DNA from 3 places in the Rhizobium sp. SJZ105 genome. Region 3 is predicted to be linked to each of the others. Evidence: predicted binding sites of a transcription regulator. Region 3 holds the regulator's gene; each other region holds the start of a gene.
The links. The regulator PhoB, encoded in region 3, activates phosphate uptake and scavenging genes when phosphate is short. The targets are predictions, from matches to a motif close to TGTCATNNANCTGTCAT.
Positions count from the first base shown of each region.

Region 1 (4,185 bases), on a different contig from region 3:
TTTGCGGCCACCGGCTTGTGGGTAACGCTGTCGACATAGCGGCTTTCGACGCGATTGCCGGTTTTGCGGTTGAGAACGTGGAAGCGGTATTTGTTGCTTTCGGTTGTGGCAGGCGTCAGCGAAACTGCGGCCGTCACCAGCGACAGCTTCAGATAGCCCTTCCAGAAAACCTGCCGTGCCATGATCCGCGATCCGCCTTGTCGCCTGTTGTCTCCCGGATCAACAACCACAGGGTGGCTTTTGTTCCGGGAGCTTTGGCAGAGAGGGCGGGTCTCTGTCTCAGCCGAACAGCGATGTAAGACCATAGACAGATGCGGATATCAGGGCAGCGGCCGGCATGGTCACGACCCAGGCAATGACGATATTGCCCGCAAGGCCCCAACGCACCGCCGAGACGCGACGCGCGGCACCGACGCCGATGATGGCGCCAGTGATCGTATGGGTGGTGGACACCGGAATGCCGAGCCACGTCGCGCCGAAAAGTGTCAGCGCACCGCCGGTTTCGGCGCAGAACCCCTGCATCGGGTTCAGCCTGGTGATTTTCGACCCCATGGTGTGCACGATGCGCCAGCCGCCGAAAAGCGTACCGAGCGCCATGGCCGACTGGCACGAGATCACCACCCAGAACGGCACGTAGAAGCTCTCTCCAAGATGCCCCTGGCTGAACAGCAGCACAGCGATGATGCCCATGGTCTTCTGTGCGTCATTGCCGCCGTGGCCGAGCGAATAGAGCGAGGCGGAAATGAACTGCATGATGCGGAAGGTGCGATCCACGGCGAAGGGCGTCTGGCGGACGAACAGCCAGGAGACGGCAAGCACCAGCAGCAGTGCCAGGAAAAAGCCGATGGCCGGCGACATGAAGATCGCGCCCACGGTTTTCAGAAGACCCGACCAGACGATGGAATTGAAACCGACCTTCGCAAAGCCCGCACCGACGAGACCGCCGATCAAGGCATGTGACGAGCTGGAGGGAATGCCGAAAATCCAGGTGACGATATTCCAGACGATGGCGCCCATCAATGCCGCGAAGATCACCTGCGGGGAGACGATGGCCGGATCGATGATGCCGGTGCCGAGCGTTTCGGCCACATGCAGGCCGAAGAACAGGAAGGCGATGAAATTGAAGAAGGCCGCCCATGCCACCGCATATTGCGGGCGCAATACACGGGTGGAAACGATGGTGGCGATGGAATTTGCGGCGTCGTGGAGACCGTTCAGAAAATCGAAGAACAGCGCGATGGCGATAAGGCCGACAAGTAGTGGAAGTGCAAGCGCGACATCCATCAGACGTTCTCGATAACGATGCCGCTGATCTCGTTCGCCACGTCCTCGAAGCGGTCGACGACCTTTTCGAGTTCGCCGTAGATCTCGCTGCCGATCATATAGGCCATGGCATTGCCGGTCGCACCATGGCGCCGGAAGAGGTCCTTCAGGCCCTGGTCATGAAGCTCGTCGGAGCGCCCTTCGACGCGGGTAACCTCTTCGGCAATCACCGACAGGCGCTGGGCATTGGTGCCGACCTTTTCCAGAAGCGGGATGGCTTCGGCGACGAGGCTTGCCGCACGCACGATCTCGTGGCCCATCTCGCGCATCAGCGGGTCGAATTCGGTTTGCTCGAACAGCCGGATCGTCTTGACGGTCTTGTGCATCATGTCGATGGCGTCATCCATGGACTGGATGAGGTCCTTGATATCGCCACGATCAAAGGGCGTTATGAAGCTGCGGCGCACCGCAAGCAGAACGTCGCGGGTAATATCATCCGCCTGGTCTTCGAGGGCGACGATAAGGTCGCAGTTTTTCTCAACGTCGACGCCGCTCAGAAGGTGGTCCAGAGCTGCGGCGGCTTTGACGACCGTTTCCGAATGTTTGCTAAACATGTCGAAGAAACGGTCCTCGCGCGGCATCAGCTTGCGAAAAATGCTCATCATGCGAATTGGCCCTCAATGGCGCTTTATTAGTTGTGGGGGGTGATAGTCATAAAACTGTCATAAATGCACGCGGGGCATTGATGCAACCCGGAAAATCGGCAGTATCAACGGATATGAAATCCACGAAGAAAAGCCGGAAAGCCCGTCCGGCGCGTTCCCTGACATTGCTCCAGCAACTTGCTGCTGTTCCTGAAAAGCTGTTCACCGGCTCTTTCCGGCAGCAATATGCCGCCTTATGCTTCCGTTATACCGGAAGCGGCGAAGAGATCGAAATCCTCGTCGTCACCTCCCGCACCAGCGCACGCTGGATCATTCCGCGCGGCTGGCCGATGAAACGCAAGAAGCCGCATGAGGCTGCCGCGATCGAGGCGTGGGAGGAAGCGGGCGTTCGCGGCCGCGTGAGGAAGGACGCCGTTGGCCGCTACACCTATCTCAAGATGCTCGACAACGGCGATGTCGTTCCCTGCGTTGTCGATGTCTTCCAGATCGAGATCACCGGGGAGGAAACGAGTTTCAAGGAGCGCGGCGAACGCCTTCTGGAATGGGTTCGCCCGGACGAGGCAGCAAGGCGCGTCCGGGAAATCGAACTGAAATCGCTTCTGGTCGACTTCCGCCCGAGGGGGAAGAGGAAACGCCTGACCGAAGAAAAGTCCTGACGGCAGACGTCACCAGCGAACCTAGGATGGTGAAGATGGACGTTTGGTCGATCCGGTCTCCCCCATCTCGTCCGGTGCCTTCGGTAGCAGGCGGGCGAAACGCCGGGTGATGCTGTCGATGTAAGACAGGATTGTTGGCACGACGATCAGGGTGAGCAGGGTGGAGCTGATGAGGCCGCCGATTACTGCGTGCGCCATCGGCGCGCGCTGCGCCCCGCCACCGCCAACAGCCAGCCCGAGCGGAATCATGCCGAAAATCATCGCAAGCGTCGTCATGATGATCGGGCGGAAGCGGATGATGCCGGCGCTCGCCAGCGCTTCGTTGAGCGGAAGTCCACGCTTCCTTTCGCGGTTGGCGAAATCGACAAGCAGGATGCCGTTCTTTGTAACGAGGCCCATCAGCATGATGAAGCCGATCAGCGAGAACATGTTGATCGTGCTGCCGGCAACCAAGAGCCCGACGAGGACGCCGATGAGTGACAGCGGCAGCGACGCCATGATGGCGAGCGGTTGGAGGAAGCTGCCGAATTGCGAGGCGAGCACGATGTAGATGAAGATGACCGCCATTGCGAGCGCGGTTACCATGTGGCCAACCGTCTCTTCCATGGTTTCGGCTTCGCCGCCGAAGCGGATACGGTAGCCGTCCGGCAGGTCGCGGGCGGCGGTAAGGGTTTTCAACACGTCTGTCACTTCGCCAAGCGCTCGTCCTGATATGTTGGCCGAAACCAGCACCTCGCGGCGATTGTCGATGCGGCGGATTTCGGCGGGTGCTTCCACGGTGGTAATATCGGCGACCTGATCCAGACGTACCATCAGGGGCGAGCCGTTGGATGCCGTGCGGCTGGTGGCAATCATCAACTCGCTGATCCTCGTCGTGTCGGCACGCCGCTCGCCGGGCAGGCGCACGACGATGTCGTAGCTGTTACCGCCCGCATCCGTCCATTTCGACACGTCCTCACCGGCGATGAGCGGCGAGAGCGCTGCGGCAAGATCGGATCGGGAAATGCCTAGATCGCTTGCCGCCTCGCGTTTCAGGCGTACCGAAAGGATGGAGGTCACGTCGCGGGTGCTTGAGGTCACATCCACGAGGCCGGGGATTTTTTTCATGTCTTCCATCAGACCGTCGGCGATCTTTTCGAGGATCGCCCGGTCGTCGCCAAGAATGCTGAGCTGGACGGGGCTTTCGCCACCGCCAAGACCGTTTTGCAGGATCGCGACCTCTATGCCCGATATGGCCGCCAGGCGTTTGCGGATCGGATCGGCCAGCGTGACCGGAGTTCGGTTGCGCATCTCCAGCGGCACCAGTCCCACCAGAACGGCGGCGCGATGTTTACCGACGGTGCCGCCGGTATTGACGGTGGAATAGAGCATTTCGACCTCCGGGAATTCCTGGAGTGCCTTCTCGACCTGCCGCACCTTCGCCGTGGTGTAATCCAGCGAGGAGCCGACCGGTGCCGTGACGTTTATCTGGAAGCGGCCTTCATCCGTATTCGGGACGAATTCCGCACCGACCAACGGCACCATGAGCAGGCTGCCGACAAAAATGCCTGATGTGACGAGCAGGGTGACGAGCCGGTGGTGCAATGTCCAGCCGATCACGT
Region 1 is NZ_VIUP01000008.1:191,899-196,083, forward strand. It holds gene FB593_RS21140 (Ku protein) at 1-182, opposite strand, end outside; gene FB593_RS21145 (inorganic phosphate transporter) at 280-1,284, opposite strand; gene FB593_RS21150 (DUF47 domain-containing protein) at 1,284-1,928, opposite strand; gene FB593_RS21155 (NUDIX hydrolase) at 2,042-2,584, shown strand; gene FB593_RS21160 (efflux RND transporter permease subunit) at 2,606-4,185, opposite strand, start outside.
Region 1: FB593_RS21150 (DUF47 domain-containing protein) is a predicted target of PhoB. The motif match lies at 1,973-1,989, and genes of this name have one in related genera.

Region 2 (4,185 bases), 1.3 Mb from region 3:
TGTTTCGCCACTTGATGAAGAGCGCCGTTCTGGCGCTTCTTTTTTTCACGCTCTCAAGCGCAGCACAGGCTCAACAACAGCAGACGTTTCAATCCGAACCGCTGACGATAGAGACCGCCTCCGGAGAAACCCACGAATTTGTTGCGGAACTGGCGCTGGACAACGCCCAGCGCGAACAGGGCCTTATGTTTCGCAAGTCCATGCCGCTTGGAAGCGGTATGCTGTTCGATTTCGGCAAGGAGCGGGATGTAGCCATGTGGATGAGGAATACTCTCATTCCGCTCGACATGCTGTTCATCGCCCGGGACGGGCGCATAACCCATATCCACGAGAACGCCGTGCCACATTCAGAAGCGATCATCAGCTCCCGTGGGTCGGTCAAATTCGTGCTTGAACTGAATGGCGGCACTGCCAAACGCTACGGCATCAAACCGGGCGATGTGGTTCGCAGTGCACAAATCGGCAACCGGAAATGACATTGCCGCGTTACTGCGTCTGAAAAGGCCGGACGACGTTTCGCCCGGCCGGCAAGATCTCAGTAGACCGGCTCGATATGGCTCAAAATCCGGCAATTGGAAATGGATGCGGCAAGATTGATGGCAATGTCGATTGCCTCTACCGAATCCGCCGTCCCTTCAAGATAGATCACGTCATTTTCGACGGTTGCGGAAATCCGCGACTTCTCGAGACCGTTTTCGAAAGCCAATGCAGAGGTGATGGCCTCGCATACACCCGCCATGCGGTCTCCAAAGAAGCTATCCTGAATGCCTGACAAATTGAACATGTGCGTTCTCCTTCTTGGCTATTACAACGCCCGAATCACGATTTTGTTCATCTCCGGTTCATCAATTCGTTCATCTTCCATTCATCTTGGCAAATTGGAACCCCCTGCCCGATCACATTTTAGGTGATCGGGAACCATTTCGTGAGGTGAGCATTTCGCGCATGGGAGTGAAATCTGCCGTCAAGGCGCATGAAACAGGGAGGAGAATGACATGCTGATTAACAAAACGGAGCCGTGTCACCACGCCTCGTGGATGAAGCCGGTGGCTATCCACCTGCCGCTATCCGCAGCGGTGGAAATCTACAGCCCTCTGGTGGCGCTGGACATGCTGATGTACCGCTGGCCGGACGAACACGGACCGGAATATGAGGACGCGCGCAGGAACTGTCTCGATGCTATCGCCGGAAAATGCGACATCGAAAAAGCGCGGGAATCGTTTCTGGTCGCAAGCAGCCACGCGCATATTCTGAACATCCACTAGGTCGTCACGCGGAAGGCTTTGTGAATATTATAGACTAAATATCAGACACTTACGGTGATGACAATCGGATGAGCGGCAAGTCGATCTGCAGTCATCAACTCACCTCCAGAGGTCAAAACAACGGGCAATCCACCTGCGTGGATCGCCCGTTTGATTGAAGCCTGAGCTTCGTCCTATTCAAATGGCCGGGCGCACAGGGATCGGGAGGTTGCTGTGAGATACACCGTCTTAATTTTCCCCATGCACCGGCAGTCAATACTCGGATAGATTTCTGTCTTACAATCGGTGTTTCGACGTGACTATTCCTGATAGCGCGACACGCCCGCTTCGTCGTTATGGCATTCAACCAGGCAAACGACCGTCTCCCCTAGCGAAGAGGTAGTCTGCAAAAACCGTTCACGCTTTCTCGGTAACAAACGCGGCATCGACCCGTGCGCCAGGGGCGCATGAACGACCGAAGTCGGATCCTGCCTGCGGAACATGACATGTAACTGTCATGCAAACGTTATAATCCGCAATGACGAATTCCATGGAATCGGTTGGCGGGTAAACCGCTGAAAGCTTGGGAGTGGAACTGGCCAGCATGGAAACTGTTTTTGCCCTTTGCGCAATTCTGCTCCTCGCCTTCAATCTTCTCGGCGTCGTTCTGGCAGGCTGGCGGCTGAAAAGATGCGATACGGACAACGCACTTGTCCGGCAGAAACCGCCGGTATCACTGGTGGTGCCGCTGCGCGGCATCGAAACTTTCACACCGCTGACGCTGTCGCGCGCCTTCCAGCTCAACTGGCCGGACTATGAGCTGCTGTTCTGCGTCGCCGACGAGTTCGATCCCGTGATCGAGGAAGTGCGCAAGGCAAGCGCGGCCTTCCCCGCAGTTTCAGCGCAATTGCTCATCGGCGATGATCGCATCAGCGCCAATCCCAAACTGAACAATTGCGTCAAGGGCTGGCGTGCTGCTCGGCACGAATGGGTCATTCTGGCCGATTCCAATGTTTTGATGCCGCAATCCTATATCGAAACCATGATGTCGGCCTGGCGGCCGGATAGCGGACTGGTCTGCTCGCCACCGCTCGGCTCCCGGCCGGATGGCTTCTGGGCGCATGTGGAATGCGCCTTCCTCAACGGCTCGCAAGGCCGCTGGCAATATGCGGCGGAAGCCATCGGCATGGGCTTCGCGCAGGGCAAATCGATGTTTTGGAACAAGCCGTTCCTGGAAGAGCGCGGCGGCATCCGCGCGCTCGCCGCCGAAATCGCCGAAGATGCCGCTTCCACGAAGCTGGTCAGAAATGCCGGTCGCAAGGTACACCTGGTGTCGGCCCCGTTCGAGCAGCCGCTCGGACAGCGCCATGCCGGTGAGATATGGTCGCGGCAGACCCGCTGGGCGCGGCTGCGGCGCGTCACCTTCCCGCAATATTTCGCCCCGGAAATCCTCACCGGCGCGCTTCCCCCGCTCCTCTTCGCACTCGCTGCCGCCGCTGCCGCCGATGTGAACCTTGCCGTCACCGCGATTGCCGTACTCGCCATCATGTATGGCCCGGAACTGGCGCTCGCAGCTCTCAACCGGTGGCCGGTATCACTCTATACCCTTCCGGCAATGGTCGCGCGGGATGTCATCATGCCATTCGTCTGGGTACGCAGCTGGATCGGCAGCGCGGTTGCATGGCGCGGCAATGTCATGACGATCGGCACGGCCGAAAGCACATTGGCCGGACCTTCAGCGGACTGAACGGAAGCTATTATTTGAAAGGGTTACACCGACAAGCGAATGTTTCGCTTTAAATGGTCGGAGTGGAGAGATTCGAACTCCCGACCCTCTGGTCCCAAACCAGATGCGCTACCAGACTGCGCTACACTCCGCCGAGGCGATGGCTGGGGAATACACGGTTCACCCGCAGTCCGCAACAGGGAAATTCATCTTTGTTGAGCCCATTGTCTCGATTATTGAAAACTCATGCAACGCGGTGGGACCGTGAAGAGGTCGCAAAGGATAATCGTCTTGACTCTCACATGGAGTCGGTCCATTTCAAATTCAGCGTTCCTGACACGATTTGGTTATTCTATTCAGGTACGTGAATAGTAATCCGGGGCGCATGCCCCACCGCCCAACCGGAGCAGTTTCGACATGTCTGCGAAGATTTACCGCCCTGCAAAGACCGCCATGCAATCCGGCAAGGCGAAAACCAATGTCTGGGTTCTGGAATTCGACGCTGAGGTCCCGCGCAAGATCGATCCGATCATGGGATACACCTCGACATCCGACATGAAGCAGCAGGTCAAGCTGACATTCGAGACGCAGGAACAGGCCGAAGCCTATGCGCAGCGCAAGGGCATCGAATACCGCGTCATCCAGCCAAAGGAAGCAACCCGCAAGGTTGTATCCTACACGGATAATTTCCGCTTCAACCGCACCCAGCCCTGGACGCATTGAAGAAGACGCACTGAACGATTTTCAGCCGGAGCAACAATAGTCCGGCACGACGGCCCCTTAGCTCAGCTGGATAGAGCGTCGACCTTCTAAGTCGAATGTCGCAGGTTCGAATCCTGCAGGGGTCGCCATCTTGATCTAAACTGCCGCTTTCGGAATCCAGATCGCGGATGATTTCGCGGGTTTGGTTTGTCCCTGTGCTGACTGATTGGGTCCACTCGCGGCATTTGATTTGGGCATGTCCGATTTTTCGCTCGTAACGGACGGTCCTGCGGTCGCGCTGTATTCCCGAAGAAGCGAGACATCCCTCCAATCACAGTCGCCCGCGATCGGGACAACTCAGCGATTTTCTAGGCAAAACAGCCGATTCAACCGTTGATTACTGGGGATAACCCTCGTGTCGTATAAGTGGACGAGTTACGCAATGCTCGATTGGAGATAGTCTTTCCATTCCTTTACTTGGGTATCGCAACAACGTGGAAGACGTAACTTATC
Region 2 is NZ_VIUP01000001.1:138,189-142,373, reverse strand. It holds gene FB593_RS00760 (DUF192 domain-containing protein) at 1-476, shown strand, start outside; gene FB593_RS00755 (BON domain-containing protein) at 536-784, opposite strand; gene FB593_RS00750 (DUF982 domain-containing protein) at 996-1,265, shown strand; gene FB593_RS00740 (ceramide glucosyltransferase) at 1,849-2,991, shown strand; tRNA gene FB593_RS00735 (tRNA-Pro) at 3,046-3,122, opposite strand; gene FB593_RS00730 (ETC complex I subunit) at 3,388-3,693, shown strand; tRNA gene FB593_RS00725 (tRNA-Arg) at 3,745-3,821, shown strand; gene FB593_RS00720 (HTH domain-containing protein) at 4,167-4,185, shown strand, end outside.
Region 2: FB593_RS00740 (ceramide glucosyltransferase) is a predicted target of PhoB. The motif match lies at 1,747-1,763, and genes of this name have one in related genera.

Region 3 (4,185 bases):
CGGTGACTGCACTTATCGGCCCGTCCGGTTGCGGTAAATCCACTTTCCTGCGCACCTTGAACCGCATGAACGACACGATCGACGGTTGCCGGGTCACCGGCAAGATCACGCTCGATACCGACGATATCTACGATCAGCAGATCGACGTCGTGGAACTGCGTGCCCGCGTCGGCATGGTGTTCCAGAAGCCGAACCCGTTTCCGAAGACGATTTATGAGAACATCGCCTACGGCCCGCGTATCCATGGTCTCGCCCGCAACAAGGCAGATATGGACCAGATCGTCGAGCATAGCCTGCAGAAAGCGGGTCTCTGGAACGAGGTGAAGGATCGTTTGCTGGAATCCGGCACGGGCCTCTCCGGTGGCCAGCAGCAGCGTCTGTGCATCGCACGCGCGGTTGCCGTCAGCCCGGAAGTGATCCTGATGGACGAGCCGTGCTCGGCGCTGGATCCGATCGCGACTGCGAAGGTCGAGGAACTGATCCACGAACTGCGCACCAACTACACCATCGTCATCGTCACGCACTCCATGCAGCAGGCGGCGCGCGTTTCCCAGCGTACGGCCATGTTCCATCTTGGTCATCTTGTCGAAGAAAACGAAACCGACAAGATGTTCACCAATCCGGACGACCAGCGCACGCAGGACTACATCATGGGCCGCTTCGGCTGATCCCCGGCCGGTGCTTTATCGTAACCGTACAAGACTGGTGCCTCTGCCGTGCCCCGCTGTTGGGCACGCGCATGCAGGCCAAGCCGGAGGAATAGACCATGACACAGACAACGACCCATTCGCATATCCTGTCTGCCTATGACGACGAACTGAAGTTTCTGACGCGCCGCATCGCCGAAATGGGCGGTCTTGCCGAGCAGATGTGCGGTGACGCCGTGCGCGCACTCGTCAATTCCGATGCTGCGCTCGCGCAGAAAGTCATTTCGGACGATACCATTCTCGACCACGCTGAGCGCGAAATCGGCGACAAGGCGATCGTAACCATCGCCAAGCGTCAGCCGATGGCGGCAGACCTTCGCGAGATCATCGGCACCCTGCGTATCGCCGCCGATCTCGAACGCGTCGGCGATCTTGGCAAGAACACGGCCAAGCGCGTTATCGCTGTCGCCGGCACCGGCGTTCCGCGCAAGCTCGCCCGCGGCATCGAGCATCTGTCCGACCTGGCGCTGGTGCAGCTCAAGGAAGTCCTCGACGTCTATTCCACGCGTTCCGCCGAAAAGGCCAATGCGATCCGTGAACGCGACGAGGAAATCGATGCCATGTACACGTCGCTCTTCCGGGAGCTTCTGACCTACATGATGGAAGACCCGCGCAACATCACCACCTGCACGCATCTTCTGTTCTGCGCCAAGAACATCGAGCGTATCGGCGATCATGCGACCAATATCGCAGAGACGATCTATTACATGACCACCGGCAGCCAGCCGGAGGGCGAGCGTCCGAAGGACGACAGTTCCAACACGCTTGGTTCGGTGACCGAGTAACAGACAAGCAGAAGCTTGCGGAGTTCAGCATATGGTGCCCAAGATTGCAGTTGTGGAAGACGAGGAAGCGTTGAGCGTCCTGCTTCGTTACAATCTCGAGGCTGAGGGATACGACGTCGACACGATACCCCGTGGCGATGAGGCGGAAATCAGGCTGCAGGAGCGCATTCCGGATCTTCTCATCCTGGACTGGATGTTGCCCGGTGTCTCCGGTATCGAACTATGCCGGCGCTTGAGAATGCGGCCGGAAACAGAACGCCTGCCCATCATCATGCTGACGGCGCGTGGCGAAGAGAGCGAACGGGTTCGCGGTCTCGCTACCGGCGCTGACGATTATGTCGTCAAGCCGTTCTCGACGCCGGAACTCATGGCCCGGGTCAAGGCCATGTTGCGCCGGGCCCGTCCCGAGGTTCTGTCGTCGGTGCTCAAATGCGGCGATATCGAACTGGATCGCGAGACCCATCGCGTTCACCGCAAAAGCCGCGAAGTGCGCCTCGGCCCGACGGAATTCCGCTTGCTGGAATTCCTGATGACGTCGCCGGGTCGGGTGTTTTCCCGCTCGCAATTGCTGGATGGCGTCTGGGGTCATGATATCTATGTCGACGAGCGCACTGTCGATGTGCACGTCGGACGTCTGCGCAAGGCCCTGAATTTCTCGCACATGCAGGATGTCATCCGCACGGTGCGTGGCGCGGGATATTCTATGGAAGCCTGAGCGACGCGGAACCAGGTGGTTTCGCTGGCGAAGTAGTGCACCAAAAAATCAGGAAGCCCGAAATCTGAAACGATTTCGGGCTTTTTCAATATGAATATCCGCCAAACTCGATGCCATTGTCCGTTTTGACCGGAGGAGATCGGCGGCGCGTTGAGATCCGGATAGAAGGGTCACGCCCAATAGTAAGGGGAAAGGGTGTGGCCTGCCATCAAGTCGCCCCAGAAAGCGGCTTGATTTTTGTCATAAAAAAAACGGGCCCGAAGGCCCGTAATTTTTGAGTGCTGAATGCGTGCCGCAACACTCAAGCCTTGCGGCGCTCGCTCACCGGCTGGTAGGCGAGTTTCGCATGGAACTTGCAATAGGGCGAAGATTCCAGCGCTTCACAACCGCAGAAATGGAAGTCGTCCTTCAGCGGATCGCCAACCGGCCATTTGCAGGTGCGCTCGGTCAGTTCCGTCAGCGTCAGGCGACGGGAAATCGGCGTGACAACGTTCTTGGAAGGAACGTAATCGAGCACCTGCGCGGTCTCGATATCGATCTCCTCGTGCAGCGCCGTTGCCGCGTTCGAACGGGTGAGGATACGCGCCGGTGCCGCGTTGACGCGACCTGCGAAAGTCGTCGCGCGCGGGGCAGGGGCAGCTGTGCGCTTCGGCGCGGAGCGTGCCGAAGTCACTGGACCGCCAGCCTTGACGCGTCCCGGCAGATTGAGACGATGGACCTTGCCGATCACGGCATTACGGCTGACGCCGCCCAGCTGCGCTGCAATCTGGCTGGCGCTAAGGCCCTCGGACCACAATTTCTTGAGCTTTTCGACTCGTTCGTCTGTCCAGTTCATGCCGCTTCTCCGCTTGTCGCGTGTATTTTCGGCAGAATCCCTCTCCGTCTCGCGCGCATGCCGCAAGCGTGGTTTCCGCCTGATTTTCGGTGACTAGTTCCGCCGCAATGCAGTCTAGTAATTAGCGATTAACCTAGTGCCAGCCCGACTCCGTGGCAAGAGTCGCGGGAATCATCTGGAATCGATTTTCCGGTTTTCCCCAACTTGCTGGCGTATTGAGTCTGAAAGGCAACACCTTGGGGCTGGCCCGCCGCCGCATACTAGTGCTTGAGAAGCCCGGGAAACGCTGACTTTTGTTGACATCGGCAAACGAAGTGACAATAGTGCCCCTGCCGCCGCAAGGCGGCATTTTGATTTTCAGGCGAGGGATAACCCCGCAAGCCTATTGACAACAGTTTGACAGCGCATCTGCGCAAGGAGTGATACAGCCATGGCCGAAGCCGGCGCGCCATTGTTTGATACGTTTTCAAGAGCCCCCCTGCGCTTCGAGCGCGGTGAGGGTGTATGGCTGTTCACGGAAAGCGGCGAGCGATATCTGGATTTTGCGGCCGGTGTCGCTGTCAACTCGCTGGGCCACGCCCATCCTCACCTCGTTGATGCGATCAAGACGCAGGCCGAGAAGGTCTGGCACGTCTCGAACCTTTATGAAGTGCCGGGACAGGAAAAACTCGCCAGGCGCCTGACGGAAGCGACTTTCGCGGACAAGGTATTCTTCACAAATTCAGGCGCGGAAGCCCTGGAATGCGCCATCAAGACCGCCCGCCGTTATCACTATACCAAGGGCCATCCGGAGAAGTTCCGCATCGTGTCCTTCGAAGGCGCTTTCCATGGCCGTACACTGGCGACGATCGCCGCGGGTGGCCAGCAGAAATACCTCGAAGGTTTCGGTCCCAAGGTCGAAGGTTTCGATCAGGTTCCGTTCGGTGATGTCGATGCCCTCAAGGCCGTCATCACGGCTGAGACTGCAGCACTTCTGATCGAGCCCATCCAGGGCGAGGGCGGCATTCGCTCGCCCAGCAAGGAATTCCTGCAAATTCTGCGCGGATTGTGCGACGAGCACGGCCTGCTGCTGATTTTCGATGAGGTCCAGACGGGTGTCGGCCGCACAGGCAAGCTGTTTGCTTATGAACATACCGGTGTTGC
Region 3 is NZ_VIUP01000001.1:1,473,012-1,477,196, reverse strand. It holds gene pstB (phosphate ABC transporter ATP-binding protein PstB) at 1-668, shown strand, start outside; gene phoU (phosphate signaling complex protein PhoU) at 767-1,492, shown strand; gene phoB (phosphate regulon transcriptional regulator PhoB) at 1,524-2,207, shown strand; gene FB593_RS07465 (GcrA family cell cycle regulator) at 2,509-3,042, opposite strand; gene FB593_RS07455 (aspartate aminotransferase family protein) at 3,473-4,185, shown strand, end outside.